DNA from 2 places in the Paraburkholderia sp. JPY465 genome. Region 1 is predicted to be linked to the other one. Evidence: predicted binding sites of a transcription regulator. Region 1 holds the regulator's gene; the other holds the start of a gene.

Evidence for each region. The regulator FNR, encoded in region 1, switches genes on or off when oxygen is low (the NO sensors DNR and NnrR bind a similar motif). The targets are predictions, from matches to a motif close to TTGATNNNNATCAA.
Region 2: a site for FNR is predicted at 2,155-2,168, ahead of QFZ94_RS42515 (OmpW/AlkL family protein). Genes of this name have one in related genera too.

Annotation. Positions count from the first base shown of each region.
Region 1 is NZ_JBNDMT010000006.1:1,063,241-1,078,620, reverse strand. Features, by position in the region: gene QFZ94_RS38320 (transketolase family protein) at 1-349, shown strand, start outside; gene QFZ94_RS38315 (hypothetical protein) at 390-629, opposite strand; gene phaZ (polyhydroxyalkanoate depolymerase) at 989-2,287, shown strand; gene QFZ94_RS38305 (hypothetical protein) at 2,341-2,655, opposite strand; gene phbB (acetoacetyl-CoA reductase) at 2,791-3,537, opposite strand; gene QFZ94_RS38295 (polyketide synthase) at 3,602-3,952, opposite strand; gene QFZ94_RS38290 (universal stress protein) at 4,152-4,991, shown strand; gene QFZ94_RS38285 (universal stress protein) at 5,015-5,482, shown strand; gene QFZ94_RS38280 (universal stress protein) at 5,568-6,029, opposite strand; gene QFZ94_RS38275 (response regulator) at 6,278-6,685, shown strand; gene fnr (fumarate/nitrate reduction transcriptional regulator Fnr) at 6,702-7,484, shown strand; gene QFZ94_RS38265 (PAS domain-containing sensor histidine kinase) at 7,607-8,707, shown strand; gene QFZ94_RS38260 (universal stress protein) at 8,741-9,211, opposite strand; gene QFZ94_RS38255 (universal stress protein) at 9,262-10,263, opposite strand; gene QFZ94_RS38250 (zinc-dependent alcohol dehydrogenase family protein) at 10,390-11,376, opposite strand; gene QFZ94_RS38245 (DUF3564 domain-containing protein) at 11,640-12,014, shown strand; gene QFZ94_RS38240 (helix-turn-helix transcriptional regulator) at 12,145-13,257, opposite strand; gene QFZ94_RS38235 (helix-turn-helix transcriptional regulator) at 13,405-14,553, shown strand; gene QFZ94_RS38230 (APC family permease) at 14,550-15,380, opposite strand, start outside.
Region 2 is NZ_JBNDMT010000007.1:383,077-398,456, reverse strand. Features, by position in the region: gene nifK (nitrogenase molybdenum-iron protein subunit beta) at 1-859, shown strand, start outside; partial or broken gene QFZ94_RS42520 (IS5 family transposase) at 1,153-1,912, opposite strand; gene QFZ94_RS42515 (OmpW/AlkL family protein) at 2,221-2,865, shown strand; gene cyoA (ubiquinol oxidase subunit II) at 2,950-3,846, shown strand; gene cyoB (cytochrome o ubiquinol oxidase subunit I) at 3,853-5,862, shown strand; gene cyoC (cytochrome o ubiquinol oxidase subunit III) at 5,862-6,473, shown strand; gene cyoD (cytochrome o ubiquinol oxidase subunit IV) at 6,473-6,799, shown strand; gene QFZ94_RS42490 (hypothetical protein) at 7,446-7,571, opposite strand; gene QFZ94_RS42485 (hypothetical protein) at 8,114-8,419, shown strand; gene QFZ94_RS42480 (hybrid sensor histidine kinase/response regulator) at 8,675-10,300, shown strand; gene QFZ94_RS42475 (response regulator) at 10,297-10,929, shown strand; partial or broken gene QFZ94_RS42470 (IS6 family transposase) at 11,349-11,561, shown strand; partial or broken gene QFZ94_RS42465 (IS66-like element accessory protein TnpA) at 11,882-12,362, shown strand; gene tnpB (IS66 family insertion sequence element accessory protein TnpB) at 12,362-12,733, shown strand; partial or broken gene tnpC (IS66 family transposase) at 12,834-14,347, shown strand; partial or broken gene QFZ94_RS42450 (IS5/IS1182 family transposase) at 14,496-14,784, shown strand.

The DNA of each region.
Region 1 (15,380 bases):
GGGGATCATGACGATGCGCTCGCTCGAAGTCGCGAAGGCACTGGAGGCAGACAACGTCGGCGTGGCGGTGCTGCACGTGCCGACCATCAAGCCGCTCGACACCGCGACGATCCTGCGCGAAGCGAAGCGCACGGGCCGCATGGTGATCGTCGCTGAGAACCATACGGTGATCGGCGGACTCGGCGAAGCCGTAGCGCGCACGCTGCTCAGCGCTGGCGTTACGCCGCCGTTCCGGCAAATTGCGTTGCCCGACGAGTTCCTCGCTGCCGGTGCGCTGCCGACGCTGCACGATCGCTATGGCATCTCGACTAACGCGATGGCTACGTCGATCAAAACGTGGCTCGGTTGACGACGCACATTGTCATGCCACCGCGCGGGCCCCGTCGGCTTTACACCCCGATGGTCCGCGTCGTCTTCAGCGCGATCCATGTCATGCCTTCACGCAGTCCTTCGAGTACCGCTTCTCTTTCCACGGCGAACACCTGCGATTGCTGAAAGGTGCGTTCGAAGTCACCTTCGGGCGACACATGCTTGACATGGATCGTCGCCTGAAATCCGCCTTCTTGCGCCTCCTCCGTATGGACACTCACGGACCAGCTTCCTTGCTGCGCGTTTGCTGATATGGTCATTGGATGCTCCTCGGTTTGTCGCGTGCGGCTGCCACCGTCAGCGTAAGGCCGTGCAACGCCAGTCTCGTTGATCCAGGTCAAGTGTCGACGCGAACCGTGAGTCACGCTCGACGCCGATCGCTCGCCCGATGCCTTCAGCTTCGCTTCAGATTCGCGCGAGCGCGTGAAAACCCTGCCGGGAAAACGCGCAACGACCCGTGCATGCGACATGCTACCGGCGCAGCGATGCACCGCGCGCGCATCGATTTCGCGCCCATCGCCCCGAGGTTTCGCGGTAAGCTTTTGCGACGTACCCGCGCCACGAGTTCGTGCCGGCGCGGCAACGCTGCCCTCATGATCGACGAACGCCGGGGTTCATCATGTGGTACGCCTTTATCGATGCACAACAACGCCTCGCTCGCGCGATGGTCGGGGGAGTTCTAACCGATTCGGGGTCGATGCAGAGCGCGCAAACGGGCTGGCTCAGCCCCAATCATGCGACCGACGCGTTCAGCCACTGGCTGCTGCGGTCCACCTGCGCTTTCGGGCGAACACCGCCATTCGCGATCCACTCGGTTGCCGTCGACGGTAGCCGCGTGAGCGTCGACGAAAGCGTCGTCGCCTCGTTGCCGCTCGGCGCGCTGCTCAGGTTCAAGCGCAACCTGCCCGCACCACTTACCCACACAGAACCACCCGTGCTGTTGTGCGCGCCACTCGCCGGACATCACTCGGTGATGCTGCGCGAGACCGTAGAGACACTGCTCGAACAACGTGACGTCTTCGTGACCGATTGGGCCGATGCGCGCGACGTACCGCTCGAGGCGGGCCCGCTATCGCTCGACGACTACGTGCAGGCGCTCGATAGCTTCATCGCCGCCGCCCGCGCGTTCGGGTCGCCGGTTCATGTGCTCGCGATCTGTCAGGCGAGCGTGCCCGTGCTCGGCGCCGCGGCGCTGCTCGCCATGGACGAGGCCGCCCCGCTTGCGAGCATCTCGCTGCTGGGTGGCCCGATCGATACGCGTTTGAACCCGACCGTCACCGACCGCTTCGCGAGTTCGCATACCCTCGAGTGGTTCCACGATCATGCGATCGATATCGTTCCACCGCCCTATCGCGGCGCGGGACGTCTCGTCTATCCGGGATTCATCCAGCAGGCCGCGATTTTTGCCGCGCATCCGGAGCGGCAGTTGCGGCTCGAAGCGGACTACTGGTCCCGATGGCTCGCCGGCGACATGCCCGGTGCGCAGCGGGCGCTGCGCTCGGCAAACGAGTATGCGGCCGTCCTCGATATGACGGAGTGCTACTTCCTCGACATGCTTCGCGTGGTGTTTCACGAACATCTGTTGCCGCGCGATCTGTGGTCGGTCGCCGGGCGCCGGGTGCGAATCGCCGCGCTGCGCGATACCCCGCTGTGCACGATCGAGGGCGACAGCGACGAGATCACCGGCGCGGGGCAAACCCATTGCGCGCATGCGCTGTGCGATACATCGCCGATGCGGACCGCGCGGCAGCTCACCATCGAGCAGTGCAATCACTACGATCTGTTCATCGGCCCGCGTTGGCGCGACGCGGTTTATCCGGGCCTCTGCGAATTCTGGCGCGATGTCGAACACGCCGCGTCGGAGGTTTGCCAGCCGCGCCGCGTGGCCAGAAGTTCGGCAAACCGCAGATCGGCTTGAGGTGGCCGCGAAAACGCCGGCAGTCCGCGCGTCGCGTCACGACGCAAGCTCGCTCAGTTCCCGCGCTCCGTGCCGATTGCGGCTTCGAGGGCCAGTTCCGCCACATCGAACGCGCGGCGGATCGCCGCTTTCGCGTCGTCGTCAGCGCAGTGCGCGATGGGCTTGAGTTCGCGCGCGGGCGTGACGAGATCGAGCCGCACGTCATACAGCGGACGCGACGACCCCGGACGCAACGCCTCGATGGCGAGATGGCAGTGCGACACGAGCGCGCCAAACCGCGCGAGACGCACCAGCTGCGCACCTGCTTCGGCTTCGAGCGGAGCGGCACCCGCGAAGCCAAGGTAGACGATCTGCATGTCAATGCCCATCTTCGCCTCCCGTTGCGATCATTGATCGGACCTGGTTCCGATACACGCAGGTCCAGGCGCTCGTTATGGGCTTATCTTGTTCTTACCCCAGAGGCGGTCATTGACGTGGGTCAAGCGCGGTGAAGGCGCTCGCCCTCAATGCATATGCATGCCCCCATTGATCGCAATATCGGCACCGGTGATAAAAGCCGCCTCGTCGGAGCACAGAAACGCGATCAGCGCAGCCACCTCGTCCGGACGTCCGAGCCGGCCGACCGGAATCTGCGGCAGGATCTTCGTGTCGAGAATCTCGCGCGGCACCGCTTCGACCATCGCGGTCGCGAGGTAACCGGGCGACACCGTGTTCACCGTGACGCCGTGCTTCGCGGTTTCGAGCGCAAGCGCCTTCGTAAATCCGTGCACGCCCGCTTTGGCCGACGAATAATTGGTTTGCCCGTAGGCGCCGCGCGAGCCGTTGACCGACCCCACGTTGACGATCCGGCCGTGGCGCCGCTCGAGCATGCCGGGCAACAGCGGCTTGGTCATATTGAACAGGCCATCGAGATCGGTGCGCAGCACGGCGTCCCAGTGCTCCTTGCTCATCTTCGCGAAGCTCGTGTCTTGCGTGATGCCGGCGTTGTTGATCAGCACGTCGACCCTGCCCAGGTCGGTCAGCACGCGTTGCGCGCAGCGCGCGCAGGAATCGAAGTCGGCGATGTCGGCTTCGTATGCCTGAAAGTCGCGCCCCGTGTCGCGCTCGTGCTCCAGCCATGTCGGCACGTGATCGTTGTGCGTCGAGTGCGTCACCGCGACCGTCATACCCGCGTCATGAAGCGCCCGGCTGACCGCCGCGCCCAAACCGCCCATCCCGCCTGTCACCAATGCCACGCGATCCGTTCCCATCTGAACTCCTCCTTGCCGTGTCTGCCACTGACAGTGCGCGCGCCGGCTGTGCCGGCCCGCGCGGCTAAACGACGCCCGCGAACGGCAGCGCGTTCTGCGAGCCCCACCACCCCGCGCTCAGGCCGCCCGCGAGCGGCGCGACGCCCGGCGCGATGCCGCACGCCGCCAGCCACCACGCATACCAGGCAGAGCAAGCGCGGTTGGCCTCGTCGAACCAGTCGGCCTCGTGCTGCACGGCGAAGGCGATCGACTTGCTCCAGTCGGCGAAGCTCCACTGCGCGTACTCGCGCGCCGCGCGCTGCACGGTCTGATACGCCGACGCGTAATCGAACCAGCCTTCGGGCTGTACGAATGCCGTCGAGGTCCGGGGTAAAGCGCAGCGCCCGAGCGGCGCGTCGAATCCGGAAGCCATCATCGCTGCCCTCCAGAGCACAGCATAGGATTGCCAGGCGCGGTTGCAAACCGTCGATCGCGTCTGCCGCCGTATCGAGCGCGCGACGACCCGCGCTTGATCTGCGTCAATCGCCCCGGCCGCCGGGCTCATAGACTCCATTTGACAGCGGGCGCAAGCCCGCTTGCGCCCGTTTCCCACGTTCTGTCACGGAGCTTTGGCGATGAGCTACAAAAGCATTCTCGTTCACCTCGATACGAGCGTTCGTGCACATCCGCGCCTCGAGATCGCATTGCAGCTCGCGCACCGCTTTCATGCGACGCTGACCGGCCTGTATTCGACGTACGTGCCGCCGCGGCACGCGTTCTTCGTGATGGCCGGCACCGCCGACTACTACGCGGAGCACGAGCGCCTGCGTCACGAGCGTGCCAGCGCGCTGGAGCGGCTGTTCCGCGCGGAACTCGCGCGCGCGAACGTCGACGGCCACTGGATCGCCGCGAACGGCTACGCGAACGACGTCGTGCCGCCCTATGCGCGGGTCGCCGATCTCGTCGTGCTCGGCCAGACCGACCCGGCCGACCCCGAGGCGTTCGTCGCCGAACAGTTCGTCGAGCACATCGTGCTGTCGGCCGGGCGCCCGGTGTTGCTGGTGCCGTCGAGCGGCACCTTCGCGGCGCCGGGCCGCCACGCGCTGATCGCGTGGGACGGCAGCCGCGAAGCGACCCGCGCGATCCACGACGCGCTGCCGTTCCTCGCGCATGCGGCAAAAGTGACGCTGCTGACGGTGCATTCGTCCGCCGATCGTCCGCCGCAGGGCATGGCTGCGGGCGACGACATCGCCCTCACCGTCGCGCGTCACGGCGTGAAGATCGACGTGCGCGAGCTGAGCGTCGCGGACCGCACGCCGGTCGGCGACGCGCTGCTGTCGCAGGCGGCCGACCTCGGCTGCGACCTGATCGTGATGGGCGCCTACGCACATTCGCGCCTGCACGAAGTCGTGCTGGGCGGCGCGACTCGCACGATGCTCGAGTCGATGACCGTGCCGGTGCTGTTGTCGCACTGAAGTGCGCGCTTAAGGAGTCAGCCATGTTTCAGCGCCTACTCGTCGCGCTCGACGGCAGCGCCACCGCCTCGGGTGCGTTCGACGCCGCGCTGACGCTCGCCGCCGAATCGGGCGCCGAGCTGATGCCGCTGTACGTGATCGATGTGCCCGTGATCGCTTACAACGCGCCCGGCTTCGACCCATCCACGATCGAGGACGCGTTCATCGACGAAGGCAAGCGCATCGCGGCCGACGAGCAGAGCCGGATGAGCGCACGCGGGGTCAAGGGCACGGCCCGGACCGTCGAAGTGGCGATCACCGGAGAAGACATCGCCCATCGCATCGTCGAAACGGCGCGCGAATGGCACGCCGACGCGATCGTGATGGGCACGCATGGCCGTCGCGGGTTTCAACGGCTGATGCTCGGCAGCGTCGCCGAGCGCGTGCTGCGCCGCGCCTGTTGCCCGGTGCTGATGATTCCCGCCCAGGCGAGCAGCGCGGCGCGCGCTTAGCCAGCCCCGGCGAGCGCCGACAGCGGACTCACCTGAGCGAATCCACCTGAGCCGCTAGAAACCGGCTGCTGCGCGGCGCGGCGCTTCAGGGCCGCGGGTGGCCTTGTTCGTCATGCCGCACGATCAGCACCGGTATGTCGGTCGCCCGTACCAGCGACTCCGCGACGCTGCCGAGCAGAAAGCGCTGCACGCCATGGCGGCCATGCGTGCCCATCACGATCAGATCGGCCTGGATTTCGTCGGCGACGCGCGCGAGTACCGCCGACACGTTTTCGGCGTAAGCGTCGATCACCCGCACGCCGCCCGGCACCTGCGCCTCGCGCAACAGCTCGCGCGGCCCATCGAGCGCGCGGCTGGCGAAATCTTGCGCCGCGCTCGCCGGCTCCGGCTCGAAAGCCACGTCGGCATTGTTCGACCACTTGCCGTGCCCCACCACGCAGCAGGCTTCGAGCGTGGCGCCCGTCAGCTTCGCGAGCTTCAGCGCCTCGGCGAAGGCGCGCTGCGCGCTGGGACTGTCGTCGAGTGCAACCAGAATTCGTGCATACATGTCGGACTCCCTCTGAAAGCGCTGGCATGACCCGAAGTGGCGCCGTCGCGCGTTTGCACCGACAGTGTGAAGCGCGCGCCGCCACGCGGCTTGACGCAGGTCAACGGGCCGCCGGTCGGCGTCGCCGCCGCTGGACGACATCGCCAGCAAGCCACTAGGAATATTCCTACAACCACTGCCTGAACTCCTAGCACCGCTTAAAGCGCCGCCGATATATTTCCAAGGTTAGGTCGCCAATACTGGTCGGTATGGACAGCCCCCCGTCAGCCACCTTATCGAGAGTTTTTCTCGTCGACGATGCGACCGAGGTCCGGCGCCGGCTTGCTTGCCTGATCGCGCTGATTCCCGGCATCGAAATCGCCGGCGAGTCCGCGGGCGTCGAGCACGCGTTCGACGACATCGTCGCGAGTCGCGCCGATGTCGCGGTGCTGGACCCGTGTTTCTCGGGCAAGACCGACCTGCTGCTGCTCGCTGCGCTGTCGCGGGCGCGGCCGTCCATCGTCAGCATCGTGCTGACCAATCATGACGCGACGGCGTTTCGCCGCGCGTGCGAAGCGGCGGGCGCCGACTTCTTCTTCGACAAGACCTCGGAGTTCGAGCTCGCCTGCCGCGCCATCGAAGCGATTGCCTATGCGCGCCGTGCGCATCGGGTCTGACCGCCAGGAGCCGATCATGCAAGTTGCCGCAGTCCGTGAACCCCGCCACGACGCGCCTCGCACCTCGCACGTCGTACCGATCCACGTCGCGCCCAGCACCGCGGCGGCACGCCACGCCGTCACGCGCTGCTCCACCTGCGCGATGCGCGCGATCTGCATGCCGCCCGAGCTGACGCCGGACGAACTGAGCCGGCTCGACGTGTTGATCTGCTCGACGCGCTCGATCAAACGCGGCGACGCGCTGTATCGCGCGGGCGACGAGTTTCAAAGCATCTACGCGATACGCGCCGGCTCATTCAAAACCGTGGTCATGCATCGCGACGGCCGCGAGCACGTGACCGGCTTCCAGATTGCGGGCGACTCGCTTGGCCTCGACGGCATCGGCGAGGGCAAGCAGAACTGCGATGCGATCGCGCTCGAAGATAGCGTCGTGTGCATCATTCCGTTCGCGCAGCTAGAGGCGATCTGTCGCGAGATCAAACCGATGCAGCATCACATCTATCAGATGATGAGCGGCGAGATCGTGCGCGAATCGAGCCAGATGATGCTGCTGGGCACGATGACCGCCGAGCAGCGCGTCGCGACGTTCCTGCTGAATCTGTCGAAGCGCTTCAAGGCGCGCGGCTTTTCGGCCGCGGAGTTTCATCTGCGCATGACGCGCGAGGAAATCGGCTGCTTTCTGGGCATGAAGCTCGAAACGGTGAGCCGGATGTTCTCGAAGTTCCAGCGCGAACGCCTCGTCAAGGCGAACGGCAAAACGATCCGCATCGAAGACCCGGAACGACTGGCTCGGGTTTGAGCGTCGGCGCGGCGCTCGCCTCACGTTCGTTCGCGGGACATGCCGGGTGGAACCGGCGCTCCTGAACTGATATAACTCAGTGCGTTGCGGTACGCGACCTTGCGTGGCCGCCCGGAGGAGCGATGGGTCTATCGAGCGGCGAGTCTTCCTGCTTCACCAGTGTTGCGTCCGGGTCGGACGTGTCCGTCGAGGATCGCTATTTCATGTTGGTCGAAGCGGTACAGGACTACGCGATCTTCATGCTCGACCCCGCCGGCCGCGTAACCAGCTGGAATCCCGGCGCACAGCGCATCAAGGGCTACACGCCCGAAGAAATCATCGGCCAGCATTTCTCGAAGTTCTATACCCCGGAAGACATCGCGGCCGGCAAGCCCGCTCGCGAACTGGAAACCGCCGCAGCCGTCGGCCGCGCCGAGGACGAAGGGTGGCGTGTGCGTCGCGACGGTTCGCGTTTCTGGGCCAACGTGGTCGTTTCCGCCGTGCACGATGCGTCGGGCGCGCTGCTCGGCTTCGCCAAGGTCACCCGCGATCTGACCGAGCGCATGCGTCTCGCGGAACTCGAACGCGCGAGTCAGGTATCCACTCACACGCAGATCGCCCGTGAAAACGAGCAGAAACGTATTGCACGCGAACTGCACGACGATCTCGGCCAACGGCTGACGGCGCTGAAAATGAGCGTCGCGCTGCTCGAAGCGAAGCTGAATCAGCAAGCCGACACCGAGCCGCTTGCGGCGCAAACGCATGAGCTGCAAAAGCAGATCGACTGGATGGCCGCTTCGCTGCGGCGCATCGCCGCCGATCTGCGCCCTCCGCTGCTCGACGACCTCGGACTCGCCGCCGCGCTCGACTGGTTGGCCGAAGACTTCACGAAACGCTACAACGTTCGCTCGAGCGTGCATCTCGAACCGGCCGAGCCGGTATGCGGCGAATTCGCGGCGACGGCGCTGTTTCGCATCGTTCAGGAGGCGTTGACGAACGTCGCGCGGCACGCCAAGGCGAGGCGCGTACGCATCGACATGATCTGCGCGGGCCCGACCGTATCGCTCGATATCGACGATGACGGCGTGGGTGTCGCGCTGGATCAGTCGCAGGGAACAACTTCATTCGGGCTGCTTGGCATTCGCGAACGGGTGCGGCAGTTGCGCGGCAACGTGTCGTTCACCAGCTCGCCCGGCCATGGTTTCAGGATCTCGATCCAGCTGCCAGCCGACGCGCTCGTGTAGTGCTCACACGCCGCCGCGCGCCGCTACCGGGGATTACTCCTCGGGCGCTTCCTCGCCGATCTGCTCGCGCATCAGCAACACCGGACAGGTCGAGAAACGCAGCACCCGCTCCGCCACGCTGCCGATCACGAGGCGCCGCACGCCGCGCCGCCCATGCGTGCCGAGCACGAGCAGATCGGCGTGGACCTGCTCGCCGTGGCGCAACACGATCGTGGCGACGTCGTCGGACAGGCTCTCAGACTCGATCATCGCGGGCCGGCAACGCACATCGGCGGCGGCGCAGGCCTGCTCGGCCTCCTCGAGCACCGAGTGGCCGTCCTGGCGCAATGCTTCGACTAGCGCGAGCGGGTCGTAATAGCCGGCATAGGAAAAGATCGGCGTCTTGTCGACTACATAAACCGGATGCACGACGGCCTTCGTCAACGCGGCGAGATTCACCGCTTCTTTCAGCGCGCGTTTCGAGAAAGTGCTGCCGTCTAGCGCGACGAGGATATGTTGGTACATGCCGATTCTCCACTGAGGTTGGATTTGTCAACGCGCGTGGCGCGCCCCTGCTACAGATAAAAAGGCCCGCCCGCACTGCCCGGATGCGGCTCCCGCCACTGGCCACGCAGCACCGCATCCGCCCGCAACGACGGCGCATCGCGCGGACACACGAGCACGGGACAAGCCGCGTCACGCAGCGTGCGCGACGTCACGTGTCCCGGCAATGGATGCGGCATGCCGCGCATGCCGTGCGAACCCATCACGATCAGGTCCGCGTGCCAGCGTTGCGCTTCGTCGAGAATCGCGGTCGACGCATCGCCGGAATCGTCGTTGAACTCGAGCAACGCGGTTTCCGCCGCGCGCCGGCTCTGTTCGAGCATCGCCGCACCGCGCCGCAATACATCGATTCGCTGCTGCAACACGACTTCGAACGGCAGCCATTCGCACCACGCAAAGCGGTCGTCGGCCGCGTAGACGACCTTGATGCACGAGTCGGGCGGCGCGACCGCGAGCGCGGTGCGCAGCGCGTCGAGCGCGGTGTCGCTGCCATCGATCGCGACCAGCACGCGGCTCACCACCGCGGCATCGCTCGCGTCGGTCGACCTCGCCGGCATATACAGCACCGGACGTCCGATCGACGCGACCAATTCCTCCGGATCGATACGGCCACCCCAGCGATGTTCGCGCGAATGCGCGGCCACCGCGACCAGATCCGCATCCCATTGCGCCGCCGTATGAGCGAGCGCTTCGGCCGCGCCCTGATGCAGCGCGGTCAGATCGACGATTTCGGCGTCGGTCGCCGCGACGACGCCGTGCAACGCGATCACCGCGTCGCGCAGCGCAGCCTGCGCACCGTGCAGCATCGCGCGATGCGTCTCGCACCAGTCCGGATAGCTGAGCATCAGCGTCGGATAAAGCGCGGCCGGATTGCAAACGATATTGACGAGACGAAAGCGCGCGTCCGCGGCGACGAACTGCTGGGCGACGCGCGTGGCGAGCGCCAGTCCGGCGCCGCCCGCGGACGCGATCATCACGCGGTGAAAGGAGTTGCGCTCGGCGGCAGTGTTCATCGGCTTTCCTCGGATCGTCGCGCCTCGGCCCGTGACGGGGCCCCAACGGTGCGCGCTTACATAATGAACGCCGGCGCGGCGGGCGGCTTGATCTGTATCAAGCGACCATGGCCCGTGAGCAAATCATCAGCGGATCGCGAGCACGGCCGCGCCGGTCAGCTTGCCGTGGCGCAGATCGTCGAGCGCGCGGTTCGCGTCGCGCAACGGGTAGGTGGTCGTCTCGATCGCTAGCCGGGTCTCCGCGGCGCTGCGCATGAACGCAAGCCCATCGTCGCGGGTCAGATTGGCGACCGATACGACGCGCCGCTCGCCCCACAGAAACGCGTACGGGAACGACGGAATGTCGCTCATATGAATGCCGCCGCACACCACCACGCCGCCCTTCGCGACCGCCTGCAGCGCCAGCGGCACCAGTGCGCCGACCGGCGCGAACAGCAGCGCGGCGTCGAGTTCGCTGGGCGGCGCCTCGTCGCTGCCGCCCGCCCATGCCGCGCCAAGGCGCAGCGCGAGTTGCTGGGCCGCGTGATCGCCGGGACGCGTGAACGCATAGACGGTGCGCTGCTGGTGACGCGCGACCTGCGCGACGAGATGCGCGGCCGCGCCGAAACCGTAGATGCCGATCCGTTCGGCGTCGCCCGCCATGCTCAACGTGCGGTAGCCGATCAGACCCGCGCACAGCAGCGGCGCGGCCTCGATATCGCCGTAGTGCGGCGGCAGATGAAAGCAATAGCGGCTATCGGCGACCGTGCGCTCGGCATAGCCGCCGTCGATCGTGTAGCCGGTGAAGCCAGCGTCTTCACAGAGATTTTCGCGGGCGGACAGGCAGTAGCGGCAGTGCCCGCAGGTGCGCCCGACCCACGGCACGCCGACCCGCTCGCCCACCTTGAAACCGCTGACGCCCGCGCCCAATTCGGCCACCACGCCGACGATTTCGTGGCCTGGAATCACCGGCCGTTTCGGATGCTCGAGTTCGCGATCGACCAGATGCAGGTCCGTGCGGCACACGCCGCAGGCATGAACGTCGATCAGGATCTCGCCGGCGCCGGGCCGCGGATCCGGCACTTCCCGCTCGGTCAGCGTCGCCGAGCTGCCGTCGAACACCATCGCTCGCATCGGGTTTCTCCTTCTGACGCTTCGGCGGCGGCACGCTGACGTCATGCAGACCGCGAGGTGCGCGCCGTTTTCATCAGATCAGCATAGGCGCGCCATTGTGTCGCGCGATCGGCCGCTGCCCTGAACCATTTGATCGAGGTCAATAAGGGCCGCTTCGCCGTCCGTACACTGATCTTATTCCTGATAGGCGCAGGACGCGCAAACGCTCGGGCAGCAGGTACCTGGCCAATCCGAACCAGTCATTTATATTGCGGAGACTTATCATGCGTTTGACCGTTCATCTCGACACGTTCGATCGTGTCAACCCGATGGCCTTCGCCATTCTCTGGCTCGACAAGGACACGCGGCGATGGTCGCGCGAAGGTCATTTCGCGCTCGACTTGCCCGAATGGGGCGCGTTGCATGTGGATTGCGGCAATACGCTGGTGTGCGCGCCGCATGGCACGGCGCCGGTCTGCGTGCTCGAGGGGCTCGATCTCAACCAGCTCGACGGGCCGTTCGAAGGCGAGATCGGCCGCGTGCAGTGGTGCGCGGACGGCGGCAGCAGCCTGATCAGCGGTCACTGGCGCGTGCAATGCATCGACGTCGAACAGACGGAACCGGAAAACAGCGTCTTCGCAACCGACGAAAACGCGTGAATGGGCGCGTCGTAACCGCCGAGGAGGCGATCGCCACGACTGCCGTCGCTGATCTCGAGCGCGTGCGGCCAGCGCACGCTTTGTGCTTCGTCCGCACGCCGTGGGCCTGTTTCACGCGACTGCCGCTCGATCAGCAATGGGGCGACGGCACCACCGCCGTACCACTCTGGACGTGACGAAAAGAGGCCTGGAGCTGCGTCAGGTTGTGAACATCGAGTTTCGCGTAGATTTTTCGCACGTGGTCGATCACAGTGCTTTCGCGAATACCCATCAGTTGCGCAATATCCCCATGCGAGCGTCGGAGCAACAGGTAAATGCAGAGTTGCCGCTGCCGTTCGCTCAAGCCAAGCTGAAATCCCCGCGTCTCGATTTCGAACGCGAGCGGAGGGAAATGCTCGGTGTAGATAGCGATACATGCGTGGTCCGCGTTCACTGCTGCGTGGTCGAAGCGATACGCTCTGAACGTAAATCGACCGGCGGCGTTGAACCGTTCCAGGACAGGTGGCGCTGCGGCGCAGCCTCGCCAGATTCCGTTGAAATTGGCGAGTAGCGGCGCTAGCCAACCCGGGAGCCGGGTATGTTGCGCGTGGCTGACCGACTCTCCGCCTGCCAGCGCGAGCATCCTCATGCCGTCGTCGTTCTGCAACATGATCTTGCCGGTGTCGTCGGCCACGATAACCGACGAACGGCCATCTTCCGTGTGATCGGGATGCCGGCCCTTGGGCGACGTGAGCGCATGCGCGATATGTGCCGACAAAGGTCGAATGTCGGCGAGGTCCCGTTCGGAAAACGGCCGGCCGCCGGGCATTCTCTTGAGCGTCACGCTGCCCCACCCGCGCTTCCCATCGAAGGCCGTCAGTTCGAGGCTGTGCCGGATGTACATAGGCCGGTAGAGCTCGTTGTACATCGTGCTGTTGAGCAACACCCCATCATGGCGTGCCGAGTTTTCGTATCCTCGTCCTCGCCGCATCGCAGTCGAAAAACTAACCCCCATTGCATCAACCTGCATTTCCGTATTGTGCACTTCGGACATGTAGAGCGGCATCATTGCGTAGATGGCCTCGTTCTGGCTGTACATGTCGCTAAGCGCATACTGCGCGTCCGCGTAGAAGAACATGCCCCAGTCCGCGCCGACCAGCGTACGAAGCGTTTCGACGACGTGCGGAATGACGATGTGCGGATCAGATCCAAGCGAGCACAGTCGCCGGACGTGACCTGACAAAGCAGCGTGTTTTGAAGACATTTCTGTCTCCGGAATCGTAGAAATCCGCTATGCCTTTGGTTGCTTCCTATACTGTCAGACGTTAGGCACGACTGTTACTCCCATTTGCGAGGGTATTGGTCCAGCGGAGATGTAAGGATGGGACGAGTCGATGACATTCATGCGGCGGTGCGGCTCGTCTATCAGGCGGCGCTCGATCCCGGGGAATGGCATGCGGCGCTCGATTCGGTCGTGAACGCTATTGGTGCACATAAAGCGGTGCTCAACGAAGTGACCGGAGATGCCGTTGGTGTCGTCGCGTCGACCGGCATCGACCTCTATTCCGCGTCACGACTGCACCGCGAGTTCGCGTCACGAATGCCGTACTGGATCAGCGCCATTCCGGCAGGAACGTCATTGCGTCAATCGTCAGCGATCTCCGACGCGGATTTCAGACGCTCTGATCTGTATAACGAGGCGGTTCGTCCAGCTGGCGGGTTCTACGGGATCGTCACGCCACTCGTGCGCACGCCTGTGCGTCAGGTCTATCTTTCGACCGGCCGCGAATTAGGTGCAGCGGATTTCGATAACGAAGACGTAGACGCCTTGAATGTCGTTGTGCCCCACCTTATCAACTCGCTCGAAGTGGGCAAGCGGCTCGTGCGCGCGGACGCGAACGTCAAGTCGGTATTTGATTTGCTCGATCGCGCGAGCGTCGGCGTCATTCTGTTCGACGCCGCGCTATGCCCTGTGTTCGTGAATAGACGCGCCGAGGCGCTTGCATCGAGTGGCAACGGATTGGTGCTGTCCGAACGCACGGTGGCGGCGACGAGGCACGCGGAAACACTGTTGTTGCAGAAGGCGATGGCCAGCTCGGTCGGCTTGCATGACATAAAACCCGGCGGCCGCGAGAGTGCGATACAACGAGCCGCCCCCACGCGCTGCTATCTTTCGCGCGATCCGCCGCGCCTGCCACTCGTCGTCAGGATCATGCCATTCGACCTGCACCAGCGGTCTGGCGCGTATGGAGATGCGGGCGAATCCAACACCACACGTGGCGCTCTGTTCCTGACGGAGGCCGATCGTGCGCCGAACGTCGATGCGGACGTACTCGTTGAAACGTTCCAGCTCACGCGCCGCGAGGCGCAACTTGCAGTGTTGCTTGCCAACGGCTACTGCGTCGAAGAGGCGGCGACGAAGCTCGCAATCGCCTTAGGCACAGCGCGGGGATACCTGAAACAGATATTGGGCAAGACCTGCACACATAGACAGGCCGAGCTCGTCGCGCTCATCCTGCGCAGCAGCCTGCAAGCTTTCGAATCTGCCGATGGCCGCTAGAGTCGCGGCGGCAAGGCCGTCTCCGCCAGACCGGCAAGCGGGCGTTTTTCGCGCACGCGCTGACTCAGCATGCCGAGCACGAGCAGTGCTATCGGATAGAGGATCTTGTAGTTCGAATCTGCCATCAGGAAACCACAGGACAGAAATGCGAGCGGTGTCAGAAGCCATCGCTGTGCTCCGCGTTCGATCTTCCAGCAAGCGAAGATACATACCAGGTAGAGCACCAGAAAATTCTGGTTAGCAACGGTCAATAGATCCGAGATCTGGATATGAAATGCCGTCACCCCTGCCAGTACGGCCGCAAAGCTTGCCGCCACCAACAGTACTGCGTTGCGAGGCGTTCCTTGCGCGTCCAGGCGCGCAAACACTCCGGGCAGCAGGCGGTTCCTGCTGGCGGCATAGAAAAGACGACTGGCAGCGAAGACCCACGCATTGGCTGTCGCCTGAATAATCACGACTGTCACCAGCGCGAATGCAGACTGCCAGCGCAAGGGAACGAGATGGGCAATCCCTTCCGCCGCGTTCACCGACGACTGGTTACTTGACGCACCGTTTACGGTGCCTGCCAGCAGGGAATACAACACTACTACGACGAGAAAGCTAGCCAGATAAACGAGCTTGATCGTTCGCTGCGGCTGCTGGAACTCTTCGAGACCGAACGAGACGTTCTCCCAGCCTACAAATGCCCAGAAAAGCAGAGCACTCACTCTCCAGACTTGCGATGGCTTGACGCCTGTCCAGTCGGGACGCGTCCACAACAGCATACCGGTGCGCAGGTCGGCGTGCCTCGTCACGCAAAGGGCGAGCACGGCAGCGACGATCAATGC
Region 2 (15,380 bases), on a different contig from region 1:
CGGCTTCGTGGTCGGAAACATGAAGGAGATTCGGCGTATCTTCGATTTATTTGGCGTAAGCGTGAATATTATTTGCGATCCATCGGGAACTTGGAACACGCCGACTGATGGCGAATTTCGGATGTACGAGGGCGGGACTACGAAAGAGGAGGTCGAACGTGCGCTGAACGCCAAGGCAACGTTCGTCTTTCAGGAGTATTGCTGTGAAAAGACCAGCAAGTTCCTCGCCGATCATGGCCACGAAGTCGTGTCACTGAATGCGCCTGTCGGCGTTTCAGGTACAGATCATTTCCTCATGGAGATTTCGCGCGTGACGGGAAGACCAATCCCGGCTGAACTTGAAAGGGAGCGTGGGCAACTAGTTGATGCGATGGCAGACAGTCAGGCGAGTCTGCACGGCAAGCGGTATGCGCTCTATGGCGATCCAGATCAGATGCTCGGTTACACGAACTTCCTGCTTGAGTTGGGCGCGGAGCCGGTGCACGTGCTCTCGACGAACGGTAACGAGGGGTGGGCGGAAAAGGTTAGGGCATTGCTGGACGCGTCGCCATATGGTGAAGGATGCAAGGTCTATCCAAAGCGCGATCTATGGCACTTGCGCTCGCTGCTATTTACGGAACCAGTGGATTTCCTGATCGGCAATACACACGGAAAGTACTTGGAGCGCGACACTGGTACGCCGCTCGTCCGACTCGTGTTTCCGATTTTCGACCGCCACCATTACCACCGCTATCCGACGTGGGGGTATGCGGGGGCATTACGCGTTCTGTTAGCGCTGCTGGATGAATTCTTCGAGACACTCGATGCAAGCACGATTGACATCTCGAAGACCGATTACAGCTATGACATCATCCGGTGAGGGGTGGACCCGTTCGGGGCTGGGCTCAGTGTCGAGTGCTAAAAGGGGGGGCAGTTCAACCCGCCGGAAAGCATGGATATTGGGTCTCCCTAATTGCTCGACGTCGCTGGCTTCGGCTGCGTTGCTGTTCCAATAGCATCCTCAAGACCGAAGCGCGAAGGCAAGAATCGACATTAGGAGCGGCGCGACGATTGCGCCGGACCTTTCGCGAAGCGTCGGCGGTTAGTCGACCAGAAGATGACGATCGACTCCTCCGCGCTGCATTTTGCCATTCATAGCGCTACTTAGAGGCGCTAACAAAATGAGTCCTTCAGCCTTCGCCAAGAGATGATGCAGCAGGGGAGTTTGATGAAGGCTTGGTGGATGAAGGCAAGGCGTTCGAAGCGGATGCGCAGTCGCCGGAAGTTGTGAAGCCACGAAATGGTTCGCTCGACGACCCAGCGGGTTTTGCCAAGGCCGCTGCCATGAGGGTGGCCACGTCGGGCGATTTCGGTAGCGATGCCGGCTGCGTGCAGCGGACGGCGGTATTTGTCGTGATCGTAGCCCCGATCGCCCTGAACGATGCGGGGCTTCGAAAGCGGCCGGCCGCGCTTGCCGGCAATGGGTGGGATCGCATCAACCAGCGTGTGAAGCTGGGTGAGATCGTGACGGTTGGCGCCGGTGAGGATTGCCGCGAGCGGGATGCTTTGAACCAGGTTGCGCGCGGACGGTGGGATTCGGTCCCGTTTTTGACCTGCACCCACCGCGCGGATCGAGGAGGAGTCGACGACGACACGGGACCAGTCAATCCGGTCGGACTCGCGTAGCTTCGCGGGCACCACTTCGTGTAGCCGGTCCCAGACGCCGGCAGCCTGCCAGTCTCGTAGACGGCGCCAGCAACTCATGCCACTGCCGCAGCCCATCTCGCGGGGCAGCAGGTCCCAGCGCAGGCCCGGTAAGCATGGCCCGGTCATCCAGTGGTTTGCGTCCGGGATACCGTGAGCGGCGAGGTTTGGGTGGGGGCATCAAGGGTTCAATGAGTGCCCACAACGCATCAACGAGTAGTTTGGCCATGGCCTCCTCGTCACCGAAACAATGACGAGGTTAACAGCAATCGTTGGAAGTTAACAGATCAAAGCAATCATTTTGTTAAGGCTTCTTAGTGCTACGGAGAGCCACACGGCATATCGCAATCCCACGATCGGTTGCAAAACATTTCGGGACGCATTGCGCAATTCGGAGCGCGGACGGAGAAGTGCAAGAACTCATATGGCCTGCGACGCGGTAACGCACACAAGCACTGCGTAAAACATCAGTTGATTGCGATCAACGCTATCGGCCACGAATTCGGACACAGTGTAGAAGGTTAATGGCTAAAGGTAATGACAATGATAAAGCAACTCCGTAATGTGGCTGCTGCACTACTCCTTATGTCACCATTTGTACCGCACGCAGCTAACGCCGCCGACAGTGAAGTCGTCGGAAACTACGCAGGTGATTGGTTGGTACGCCTCCGCGCGATAAGCATTGAACCGCAAGTTCGCAGCACTGACACGCTTTCCGCGCTCGATGTCGGCGTAAGCAACGCGCTGGTGCCAGAGGTCGATTTCACTTATATGGTACGGGACAGCATCGGCGTGGAGTTGATTCTTGGTACCTCACGTCATCACCTGACGTCGAATCTCGGCGACCTTGGTGGCGTTAACGTGCTGCCACCGACATTGTTATTGCAATATCATTTTAATCATGCGGGACGCGTTCGACCGTACGTTGGTGCCGGACTCAACTACACGCTCTTTTATAACAACGGATTGCATGCGGGAGGTGTACCCGTCTCTATAAAGAATCACAGCTTTGGTCCTGCGCTGCAGGTCGGGATTGACGTGCAGGCATCAAAGAGTCTATTCGTTAACGCCGACATCAAGAAGATATGGATGAAGACTGACGCATCGCTTAGCGGCTCGACAATTGGCGCCTTGCATCTCGATCCGCTGGTCATTGGTATTGGCGTCGGGGTGAAGTTCTAGACGTTGCGAATCTCAAGCGACAGACGGTTCAGTGAACGGCTGGCTTCGCTCCTTGTACAGTGGTTAACTTGGGAGAAGATGGGCATGACAGAGAGGAAAGCTTTTAAGGAGTGGTTAATCCCTATCGGTGGTTGGCTGTTCGTTTCTCTTGCTGGGTGTAGCCCCAAGTTTCTCGTCCTGAGTCCCAAGGGTAGCGTAGGCGCGGCGGAGAGATCACTCATCGCCTCGGCCACATGGGCCATGCTGCTGATCGTAGTTCCCGTTATTATCCTCACGCTTACCTTCGCGTGGCGCTACCGCGCGTCGAACCGCAGCGCACGCTACGTCCCGACCTGGGTTCACTCAACGGCGATTGAAGTGGTGGTCTGGGCCATACCCGCTGCCATCATTCTATTCCTCGCCATCCTTACGTGGCGTACCACGCATGAGCTCGACCCTTATAAACCACTGGAATCGGACGTGAAGCCCATCAACGTCGAAGTCGTCGCGGTCGACTGGAGATGGCTCTTTATCTATCCTGACCTCGGCATCGCTACAGTGAACGAATTGGCGGTGCCTGTCAGCACGCCGGTCAATTTTCGCATCACGTCGGACTCGGTGATGAACTCTTTCTTCATCCCGCAACTTGGCACTCAAGTCTACGCGATGGCCGGCATGCAAACGCGGTTACACCTGATCGCCGACGAAGCGGGCGACTTCACGGGCTTCTCGTCGAATTACAGCGGCAAAGGCTTCTCCGATATGAAGTTCCGTACGGTGGCTACGAGCCAGCGGGGCTTCGATGCGTGGGTGGAGACGGTAAAAGCTTCATCGACCCAGCTTACGATGGATCGGTACGCAACGGTCACGCAGCCGCACGCAAACGCGCCCGTGCAGTACTTCTCGAAGGTCGACCGGAGGCTTTTCGACAAAATCGTCGGCAAATACAACAACGGCAACGTCGCGGATTTCACTGCATCATCGTGCGTAACCAAAGGGTAAACAGCCATGTTCGGAAAACTCACATTAGACGCGATGCCTTTCGATCAGCCCATCGTCATGGGGGCGTCGGTGTTCATGGCGCTTGTTGTCCTCGGCGTGTTCTGGCTGGTCACCTTAGAAGGCAAGTGGAAGTACCTCTGGGTCGAGTGGCTCACGAGCGTGGACCACAAGCGCATCGGCGTCATGTACATGATTGTAGCCGTGCTCATGTTGGTGCGCGGCTTTGCCGACGCCGTAATGATGCGCCTTCAACAAGCCGTGGCGTTCAATTCGCCAGGCTATCTGCCGCCGGATCACTTCGACCAGATCTTCACGGCGCATGGCGTCATCATGATCTTCTTCATGGCGATGGCGCTCATGGTAGGCTTCTTCAATCTCGTCGTGCCATTGCAGATCGGCGCGCGCGACGTGGCGTTTCCGTTCCTGAACTCGCTTTCCTTCTGGTTGACCGCAGTCAGCGCGGCGTTGATCAATTTGTCCCTCGTAGCTGGCGAATTCGCGAAGGTCGGCTGGCTCGCGTATCCGCCGCTTTCCGAGCTGAAATTTAGTCCTGGCGTTGGAGTGGACTACTATATATGGGCGATTCAGCTCTCGGGTGTCGGCACCTTGATGTCGGGCGTGAACTTCTTTGTCACAATCATCAAGATGCGCGCGCCGGGGATGTCGCTCATGAAGATGCCCGTGTTCACATGGACGGCGCTCTGCTCGAATGTCCTCATCATGGCGACGTTTCCCATTCTCACGGTCGCGGTAGCGCTGCTCGGCCTCGATCGTTACATTGGCACGCACTTCTTCACGAACGAACTTGGTGGCAACGCCATGTTGTACTTGAACCTGATTTGGGCGTGGGGCCACCCCGAAGTGTATATTCTAGTGCTGCCCGCTTTCGGCATCTATTCGGAAGTGATGGCTACCTTCTGCAAGAAGCCGCTATTCGGTTACAGGACGATGGTCTACGCATCGTGTGCGATCATGTTACTTTCGTTTCTTGTTTGGGCGCACCACTTCTTTACCATGGGCTCAGGCGCCGACGTCAACGCATTTTTCGGCATCGCCACAATGATTATCGCGATTCCAACCGGCGTCAAGATCTTCAATTGGCTATTCACGATGTATCGCGGGTGCGTTCAATTCGCTGCGCCCGTGTTCTGGACCATCGGTTTCGTGGTGACGTTCTCTATCGGTGGCATGACCGGCGTGATGATGGCGATTCCGGGCGCGGACTTTGTGCTGCACAATTCGCTTTTCTTGGTCGCTCATTTTCATAACGCCATTATTGGCGGTGTGGTGTTTGGCTATTTAGCTGGCCTGCAGTACTGGTTTCCGAAGGTGTTCGGTGTCAAGCCCGATGACAAGCTCGGCAAGGCGTCGTTCTGGTGCTGGTTCGTCGGCTTTTATGTGGCCTTCGTACCTGTTTATGTGCTCGGCTTCATGGGCGCGACGCGCCGCACAAATCACTATGATGTGGCTGAATGGCAACCATACTTCATTGTTGCGGCGCTCGGCGCGGCGATCATCGCGGTGGGGATCCTGTTACAGGTTCTGCTGTGGGTGATGGCATTCGTGAACCGCAATGAGGCCGAATACAAGGATATGACAGGCGATCCATGGGATGGGCGCACGCTCGAATGGGCAACTTCCTCACCGCCGGCGGTCTACAACTTCGCTCTCGTTCCGAAAGTGGAGGACATTGACGCCTTCGCGTACATGAAAGAAACGGGCTGCGGCCTTGGGCTGGCGTCAAAGTACGTGGACATCCATATGCCATCCAATACATCGGCGGGTTTTTTCACGGGGATGTGCAGCTTGGTGCTGGGTTTCGCGGCCGTATGGCACGTCGCGTGGCTCGCTTTGCTAGGTTTCATTGGGATCGTCCTCACGATGATCATAAAGAGCTTCGACAAGAACGACGGATATTACATTCCCGCGGCGATGGTCCGTGAGATCGAAGAACGGCGGTTTGGCACGAGAGACCCGATGGGCATTAACGGTTCAGTCGCCGAGGAGGCTTACTGATGTTACAGAAAACCGTTGGCGCAGATTTTTCAGAAGTCGATTATCAAGATCATCCACAATCGCACTCAGTGTTCGGCTTCTGGGTGTATCTGATGACCGACTGTATGCTGTTCGCGGCGCTCTTTGCTACGTTCAGTGTGCTGAGGCACCAGTTCGCCGGTGGCCCTACGGGTCACGATCTCTTCGATCTAACCGGCGTGGCGCTGGGAACCTCTGTGCTGTTGCTTTCTAGTATCACCTATGGTTTCGCGATGTTGGGTGTGCCGCGGGCAAGGAGCGGTGTCGTGCTCGGTTGGCTCGTGATCACATTCATTCTTGGCGCGTCGTTCCTCGCGCTCGAACTTCGCGAGTTCTCGCAGCTGATCGCGGAAGGCGCGGGCCCGCAGCGCAGCGCGTTTCTCTCAGCCTTCTTTACGCTCGTCGCTGCGCACGGAATTCACGTTTTCTTCGGCCTGCTGTGGATGCTCGTACTAATGATGCAAGTGCTGCGGGTGCCTCAGCTTGGTGAGCAGGAGGTCCGCCGGCTAACGTGCCTGAGCCTATTCTGGCACTTCCTCGACGTAGTATGGATCTTCGTGTTTTCTTTCGTCTATCTGGGGAGCATGCTCTAATGGCTTATGCGCAGACTCACGCGGGGTCTCATGGCAGCCTCACTAGGTATCTCGCGGGCTTTTTTCTTTCGGTATTACTTACGGCCGGCGCATTCGGTGTCGGGCTGTACGATGCCCTCGATGCAACTACGGCTATGATCGCGATCGCCGTACTCGGCTTTGTGCAAGTTGTCGTGCACCTTGTGTGCTTCCTACATCTGACCCTCTCGCCTGGGCAGGGATGGAACGTGCTTTCACTCTGCTACACGATACTAGCCGCTGCGTTCCTGATCCTCGGCACGGTCTGGGTGATGCAGAACGTCAGTATGCTGATGATGTCGCGTTAGTCAGTTGCCTGCGGGTTTTGTTTTCCGGCGCCGGACATGCACCAGCCCCGCACCCACTTCCATGCGAGCTGGGTGCCCGCGAAACGCCGATTCCGCTCCACGCAACAGAACCGCATCAGGAATATGTTCCTCTGCCATGTGATCCGTACACCTATTCGCCTATTTGGTTGATCGCTTGCAGTTTCACCTAAACAAGCGAGTTATGGCCTGTCCGTTTCGAGCGGCGGCCAGTGAATGCCGCGGGTTCGGTTCGCAATCGTCGGTTTTTGTCCGCACTTTTCAGGGAGCAAAGGCTCAGTCGCCCTGCTTGCGCTGTTGACGACAGTACGTTAGCTAGAAGTGAATTCGGTGTGCTGAAGCGACGCGAGCAAGGTGAAATATATACGGAGCAATTTGCATCGCGCCCCTGAGAACCGGCCAATGGTGAGGCCTATGATTAGCCAGGCGGCATGCTTGATCAAGGCCTTACCGGACAAAGCCGTGACGACGCTTCGGACGTCGACATCCGGCACTCGCGGTCGACAAGCACATCGAGCCGAGTTCTTCGAACATCATCGCTTGCGCTCAATGCACGACGCCGAAGAACAAAATTGCGCCTTCGGCTGCGTCAGGCCCGCCTTGAAGTAGCCTTCCAACCGGTCGGCGGTCACTTCGTCGAGAATGAAGGGCGGTGAATGTAGCCCGCGGCGAATGCCTGGTCGTACCAGTCGCTGAGCCACGCGCGAAGTTGGATCATTTCCTTCGGCAGAATGCTCAAGGCATCGTCGTGCATATTTCTTTCCCCGGTTCGCTGAACGATGAGGCGGCGGTGAGAAGACGTGCCACGTTGCGTTGGCATGGCGAGAGAGGTCGACCGAGCACGCACCGGTCGGCGGACCCATCTGTATGCGCGGGCGGCATGCTCCCACGTGAAACGAAGTGGTCCAGCAGGCGGACAACCGCCCAGTAATCGCGCGTCGGGCCAACGAGCTTTTCGTGTTTAGAGCGCAGCGATGTGTAGGCCGCCATGGTTTTCCCCTCGATCTACGATGATTCGATGGTATGGCGATCGGTGCGGGCGTCCAATCGGAGCCGGACGAATGTTGTCTCAGGAAGCGCTGGTTGAGGCCGTCAGGACTTCCTGAATCGGATCGCCCTTGTGCGGCGGAAATTGAAGGTTTACCTATCGGCGGGCTTTCTGCGCTAATGGCGTCAGGATGTCCTGACGCGTGATTCAGCATCTCATACTCTGATTTTGCAGTAAGCGCTGAATGCGGTAGGAAGTCTGCTAGTCGATAATGAACATGAAGACATGCAACGTCGACTTGACGAATTATGATGGGCTATCTGTCGGAGAGGGAGAACGTCGTCTCGCAGATCGACGCGATATGTCTGCGACTGTTCGACACTTGGTGCGAGACGCGCAGCTTGACGGCACTTGCGTATCTGATGCTTTGCTGGCTATTGCGCGACAGTAGCCCCAGCGCGCTCAGGCGCCTTGGCGAAACACTTCGCGATTTGCGGCGGAATCACGCGAATCGGATCGACGACTGTGACTTCCGCGCGCTCTGCGAAGTGGCAGATCTGATCGACGAATTGGCCGCGCCGCGCAGAGTCACGCTGATGGCGCGAGCGGAGTAGGGAGAGAAAATGCAAGCATAAGCGCAAAATTCGTGGAGCGTGCGGCGGATTTGACGCTGCGGTGCGCGTTGTCGCAGCGGACCTTGAAGCCGGCAAGGGCGCGCAGACTAGGCTCTGGATCGAGGTCCAAATATTGGACTCCCACAATGGCGGCACTCGCGCGAATATTTGGGATAGGAACCGGTTCGCGTGAACCTGTGAGTGGAAAGCGATCTTGCAACTCGTGGAGCGGTATCTCGAAGGAAACACCGCATCATGACCGATTTGGCCGCTTTAGTCGCGCACAAGGGCACGATTCTTATCGTCGACGATACGCCGGGGAATCTTGGTGTGATTGTCGACAGCTTCGAGGCGCACGGCATTCGGGTGCTGACGGCGCTCGATGGGACGGAAGCGGTCGAGCGTGCGGTCTTTGCGCAGGCGGACGTGATCCTGCTTGAAGTGGAGATGCCAGGCATCGACGGCTTTGAGACCTGTCGACGCCTCAAGCACGATGAGCGCACGCGCGACATCCCGGTCATATTCATGACCTCGCTCTCAGGCAACGCGGACCGCGTCGAAGGTTTTTTGGTGGGCGGCGCCGATTATGTAACCAAGCCGTTACGTGTCGATGAGACGCTGGCTCGCGTTGGCGTGCACCTTGAACTGCGGATGACGCACAAGCAGGTGCTCGCGCAGAACCACCTGCTGCTCGCGGAAGTAGCCGTGCGAAAGAAGACGGAAGCGGTGCTATCGGCAGCGCGCGACGATCTGGAGCACCGCGTCTCGTTGCGCACCGAAGAGCTCGCGCATGCCAACACGAGCTTGCTGGCGCAGATCGACGAGGGGAGGCGTGCAGACGCTCGTCTCAAGGAAAGCGAGGCTCGCTTTCGCGCGATTGTCGAAACGAGTCCGGTGCCGCTGTGCATCACGTCGATGCCTGACGGACACATCCTTTACACAAACCGGCCGCTGCGTGAGCTCTTCGGTATGGAAGAAGCCTCGTCCGCCAATATCGACGATTTCTATGCCGAACGTGGCGAGCATGAGCGTCTGATCGAGCATCTACAAACGAAGGGTGGCTTGCGCAATACAGAAGTCAAATTGCGGCGTCTTGACGGTACACGATTCTGGGCGATGGTGACGGCACGCGTTGCGACTTACGACGATTCTCCGGCGATCTATGTTGGCCTGAACGACATCACTGCGCGCAAGCAAATGGAGCAGGAGCTCGTCGAATCGCGCGAGGAGCAGCGCGAACTGTCCGCGTATATGGAGGCGGTTCGCGAAGAAGAAAGAAGGCGCATTGCGATGGAAATTCACGACGAACTGGGGCAATTGCTGACTGCGCTTAAGATGGACGTGTCCCTGCTCAAGATGCGTATAGCGTACGACGCGGAAGCGTCAAAAAAAGCCGACGATATGCGCCAACTAGTCGAAGGCACGATCTCGATGGTGCGAAATGTCGCGAGTCATTTGCGGCCCGCCGCGCTCAACTTCGGAATTGCGTCTGCCCTTGAATGGCTTGTCGACGAGTTCAACCTCCGGAATGCTATTGTGTGTGAATTGCGCATCGAAGGCGGAGAACCCTCGCTGTCCGATTCACATGCCACGGCCTTATTCCGCATCGCACAGGCGTCGCTGACGAACGTCGCGCGGCATGCCGTCGCCACACATGTCGAGGTGACGCTTGTTTCGACGGCGGCGAAGCTCCTGCTGCAGGTGCGTGACGATGGCCGCGGCTTCGACCAGCAAGTCGTGAGGGGCGACTATTCATATGGCCTGCTCGGCATGAACGAACGCGCGCGGCTGATTGGCGGATCGCTTTCAATCGAAAGTGCGCCGGGCGCGGGCACCATGGTTTCAATTCACATTCCGCTCGATGGCGGACTTCGAACATGATCAGGATACTCATCGCAGACGATCATGCAATCGTCCGTGGTGGACTCAGACAAATCATAGCTACTACGAGCGATATCGTCGTTGTGGCGGAAGCGGCACAGGGGTCAGAAGTGATCGATGGGTTGCGCTCGCGGGCAGTCGACCTTTTGTTGCTCGACATGACGATGCCAGGCATCAGCGGTGTCGTCCTGATTCGCAGAGTACGGGCGGAACATCCTTCATTGCCGGTGCTCGTACTGAGCATTCACGATGAGGCTCAGGTCGCGTCCCGCGCGCTGCGCGCGGGAGCGACGGGGTATCTGACCAAGGACAGTGACCCGGAAGTGCTGCTCGCAGCGATCCGCAAGCTCGCGGAGGGCGGGCGTTTCCTCGACCCGAAGCTCGTCGATGCAATGGTCTTCGATACTCAGCGCGACGACGTGCCTCCTCATAAAGTACTGTCGGATCGCGAATTCCAGGTGCTGCAGATGCTCGCGGCGGGCAGGAGCATCAATGAAATCGCCGAGACATGTACGCTCAGTGGGAAAACTATCAGTACACACAAGATGCGATTAATGCGCAAACTCGGACTGTCCAACAACGCCGAGTTGATTAGATACGCGATCCGGCATGGGCTGATCGTCGAGTAGAAGGATGCTGGCAATCGCCTGATGAAATGAAGTTACGAGTGGTCGTCAGCGAGTTCGCACGCATTTCTCTTGCCGCGCGGGCGACATTGCGGGCGCTAAGGATGGCTGGCGCAATGGATTGTAAGAAGTATCTGCCAGCGATTCACATTTCGCGACCGGGTAATCGAATTTTACCGCTCCTACAGATATTGCTCCACGGAATTGGGATTTGACTTGGACCGGTAAGCCTTTGCTTGCATCCAGCGGTGATCCGCGAAATGCCGATAACGTCCGTCAAGCTCAGTCACGCGTTTGGCCTGTATCACGATGGCGCTACGTCGCCGAGTGGCGCTAGATAATGCAGCGCTTCGATACCGTCCAAGGGTGATTCCACCAAGTTCACGGTAAAACGAGCGGCGGCCGGGATGACCGTTTGGCCTGCCGAGATTCCCGAACCGGCTTACGTCAAGCACATCTTTGTCAAAGCCAGCGCGCGGCTCAATAGCCGTGCCGAAAATGGTAATCAGCCGACCGTGAACGCGAGCGACGCATGCGTGGCTTTCGCGATCCTGAACGCGCGCAAACAGCTCGCGGCACGCTTCACCGCGTGGCGGCGTTTGGCAGACGTCACCGAAATTCCGTCCGCTTTCTGAGCCAGCGTTTTCCCTCCCCGCTAGGTTAGACCGTGGCCAGGAGATCCTGAATCACCCCACGCACCACACGTTCGAGCCCGAGAGTTCAACTAGAACCCGGACAGCAGATTGCATCGAAGGCCTAGAGTTCATCTGGCTCGTTTGACAGTCTGGATATACGGAAGCAGTCGATTACCAGCGTCGCCACCACTTGAAAGAAAGCCTGATAAACCGGGCGCGACCATATAAGGTGTAAAGTAAGCGCGAAATAAGGCGCACCTAGCCTCCGTAGTCGGGAAGATGCAAGCTGCGCCCGCAGACTTGGATTGCGGACGCAGATAATGACCGACACTGACTTTGACTTTTCCCCCTGCGGGTGATCCGGACATGTGCTGATGGCAAGCATGGATCCAACCCGGAGGGCAAGCGCAAGCTGATCGAGGCCTGCCGCCTGCCTGGCGCATCGCTGGCTGGCTTGTCGCTGAAGGCCGGGGTGAATGCGAACCAGTTGCACAAGTGGGTGCGCCTGGAAGAGCAGCGTGAATGTACTGCTGTCCAAATGCCGATCTTGGGCAAGCACCATCGGCATTCGCGACAGTCGTCACAATCGACGACGCGGCCCCGGCGTTGGTCCCAAGGGGAGCTGTGCCACCCGCATCGGAATCGGCGCCACAGCGTGAACCTTCTCGTCCTTCGCCGCGCCCGGCATCGCTGGCGGGCCTGTCGGCGACGCTTCCCAATGGGGATCTCGTTGAGCTCGAGTGTACCGGGCGCGACGCTTCACTCGTGACGGCGATGACCGCAGCATTGCGAGCGCGCTGATGTTCCGCTTCGATACGGAGCTGCGAGTCTATCTGCACCGCGAGCCGATCGACTTCAGGGCTGGGATCCACAGCCTCGTCAACCTGGTTGAGCAGTCGATGCAGATCGATCCGCTCGCACGCGCCGTGTACGCGTTCAGCAACCGGCGGGCTAACCGCATCAAACTGTTGCTGTGGGAGCGTAACGGCTTCCGGCTGATGCTGCGCCGCCTGGAAGCAGACCGGTTAGTGTGGCCGCGCCGGCAGCAGGCCGTCATCGAACTGACGACCGAACAGCTGCATTGGCTGCTTGAGGGCATCGACATTGAAGCGGTTCGTCGACATCCATCCCGCCGCTATCGGCCCGAGACGATCGACACAAACCTTGATTGATATCAAGGCGGCACGTAAACCTGTTTCGGCGGTTTCATCGCTATCGTGAGAGGCATGGACACACATCTTCTCTGGACTTCCGCCGGCCGCCCAAGCCTATATCCGTGAGCTTGAGCAGGGTACTGCTGACCTGGCCCCGCGCATACAGACCCTCGACGAGCAGTTGGGGCTTGCACAAAGCCAGCGCTTTGCGCCCCGCAGTGAGAAGCTCAAGGATCGCGTGTTCAACGAAGCCGAACAAATGGCCCAGGCCTACGACGACGCTGATGATGCGTTCGCGCTGCCTGACACCGGACTGCCGCAAGTCAACGAGCCGGAAGGCGGCAAGCGCGGGCGCAAACCGCTGCCGGCCAACCTGCCGCCCCAGCGCATCGAATACGACGTGCCCGAGGACCAGAAGATTTGCGCCTGCTGCGGTCACGGTATGCACCGCATGGGCGAGGATAACAGCGAGCAGTTGCACATCGACGTCAAGGCGTCGGTGCTGCAACAGGTGTGGTTCAAGTACGCATGCCGGCATTGCGAGCGCCACGCAGACCGCACGCCGGTCCTGATTGCGTCGATGCCTGCAGGCGCTGCCGGGCAGCAATGCCAGCGCGTCGGTGATCGCCACCGTCACGGCCGGCAAGTTTGTCGACGGTACACCGCTGTACCGGATGGCAGACGTATTTGCGCGCGCAGACATTCCGGTAGGCCGTGGCACACTGGCCAACTGGATCATCCGGCCCGCCGAGCTGCATTACAGCCGCCTGTACGCAGCGCTGCGTAAGACGCTGCTCTCGCAGCCGCTGATTCACGGCGACGAAACCACGGTGCAGGTACTCAAGGAGCCCGGCAAGAGCGCGCAGAGGAAGAGCTATATGTGGGCGTACCGCAGTGCCGAGGACTGCGGGGAGCCGGTGGCGCCAGCCGGAGCGCAGTCAGGAACATCCGAAGAGGTTCCTCGCGGGCTATAGGGGCTTGCTCATGAGCGACGGCTACGCTGCGTGGCGCACGCTCGAAGGCCCAACTCACTCCGGCTGCCTGGCCCATGCGAGACGGAGCTTCGTCGACGCGCTCAAGGGGCAGAGGAAACCCGGTTGCCGCGTAGCGCAGGCACTCAAGTACTTAGAGGCACTGTACTAGGTCGAGCGGCTTGCCAAAGGGAATCGGCCTGAAGGCGAGACGCGTATCGGCTACATGTACCGCCTGCGCCAGCAGCACAGTGTTCCATTGCTCGAAGCATTCAGGAAATGGCTCGATGAGCAGACCCCTGAGGTGTTGCCCGAGAGCCTGCTGGGCAAGGCAATTGGCTATACACGCAACCAGTGGGAATACCTGAGCCGCTATGTGGCAGATGGGCTTGCCCCGGTAAACAATAACGTCATGGAACGCGATATCCGCCCCTTCTGCACAGGCAGAACTTCGGGGCTGTTCAGCGACACCTTTGCCGGAGCAAAGGCGAGCGCCATGGTGTACAGCTTGATCCGGACCTGTCGGGCCTGCGGCGTCGAGCCCTATGCGTACCTGCTACACGTGCTGACCGAGTCGCCGCAACGCGCGCCGGATGCGGACATCAGCGATCTGCTGCCGTTCAACTATGCGAAGCGCAGCGCCGAGTCGAAAGCGAGCTGACACACAAGACGCGCGCAGGCCGCCACGTCGGCGCACACTCCCCGAACACAATTGGAAACATCGCCGGTCAATATCGACCGTCGCGATGGGGCTACTCACGCGCGCAGAATGCAAACGATTCCTCATTCGCTGTGCTAAATCTAGCGCTTACGGTGTAGAGGTATTGATCACGGCGACGCGTCGGAGGACGCGGGTAATTAGGACCCGCTCGATGCCGGGCAATGCGCACGACGGTCATCTCATGGAAGAAGCGCTGGACTACGCGGCGATTCTCAGTGACGTCCAACCTGAAATCGTGATCGTCGACCGTGGTTGCCGGGGGCGCCGAACCGGACAGCGTTAGGGTCTACCACCCCGGTCTGCGCCGTGGCATCACGCGAACGTTGCGCGTCATGATCCGGCGGCGTAGCGCGATTGAGCCGACCATCGGGCATATGTAGACGGATGGCGCGGTAGAACGCACTTCCAAACGATTAAAATATTAAACAATCGTTATGGCATTAAAAAAACGTTTTATATCAGTGTGACTGGTAATTAGTGATATCGTGGCATTTATTTTGCACAGTATCAGAATCCGAGGTTTAGACCTTGTGCGCGGCAACGAATTTGCGCAGTTATAGGCATCCCCGTCTGGCGCTCGATGGCCTTCGTTGCCGACGTGGATGATGGCTAGTTGACGAGTGTTTTACTTACAAAGGAAGGCATGAATTTCTTTCGCGAAAACGTTCTCGGCGCTGTGTTGCTGCTATGCGTTCTTTGTGCAGGATCGGCTCATGGCGATTTATCACTGTCCGGGACTCCGCCGGACCCGATGCGGTATTGACCAGCATAATATCCTATACAGGAACTGTCACGCTTGAAAAGGCCAATGACTTGGTTTCTGCGTTGGAACAACGCCAATCACGGGCAATGCGGGCCACTGAAAATCAGTGGCACAAGATTGTCGCGCTGATCTGATGAAGTTACCTGCCGGCGGGACGTCATAGACCCGCGAGGCAGTTCTGGGCGGCAATGGGCGTACTTGCATGGATTC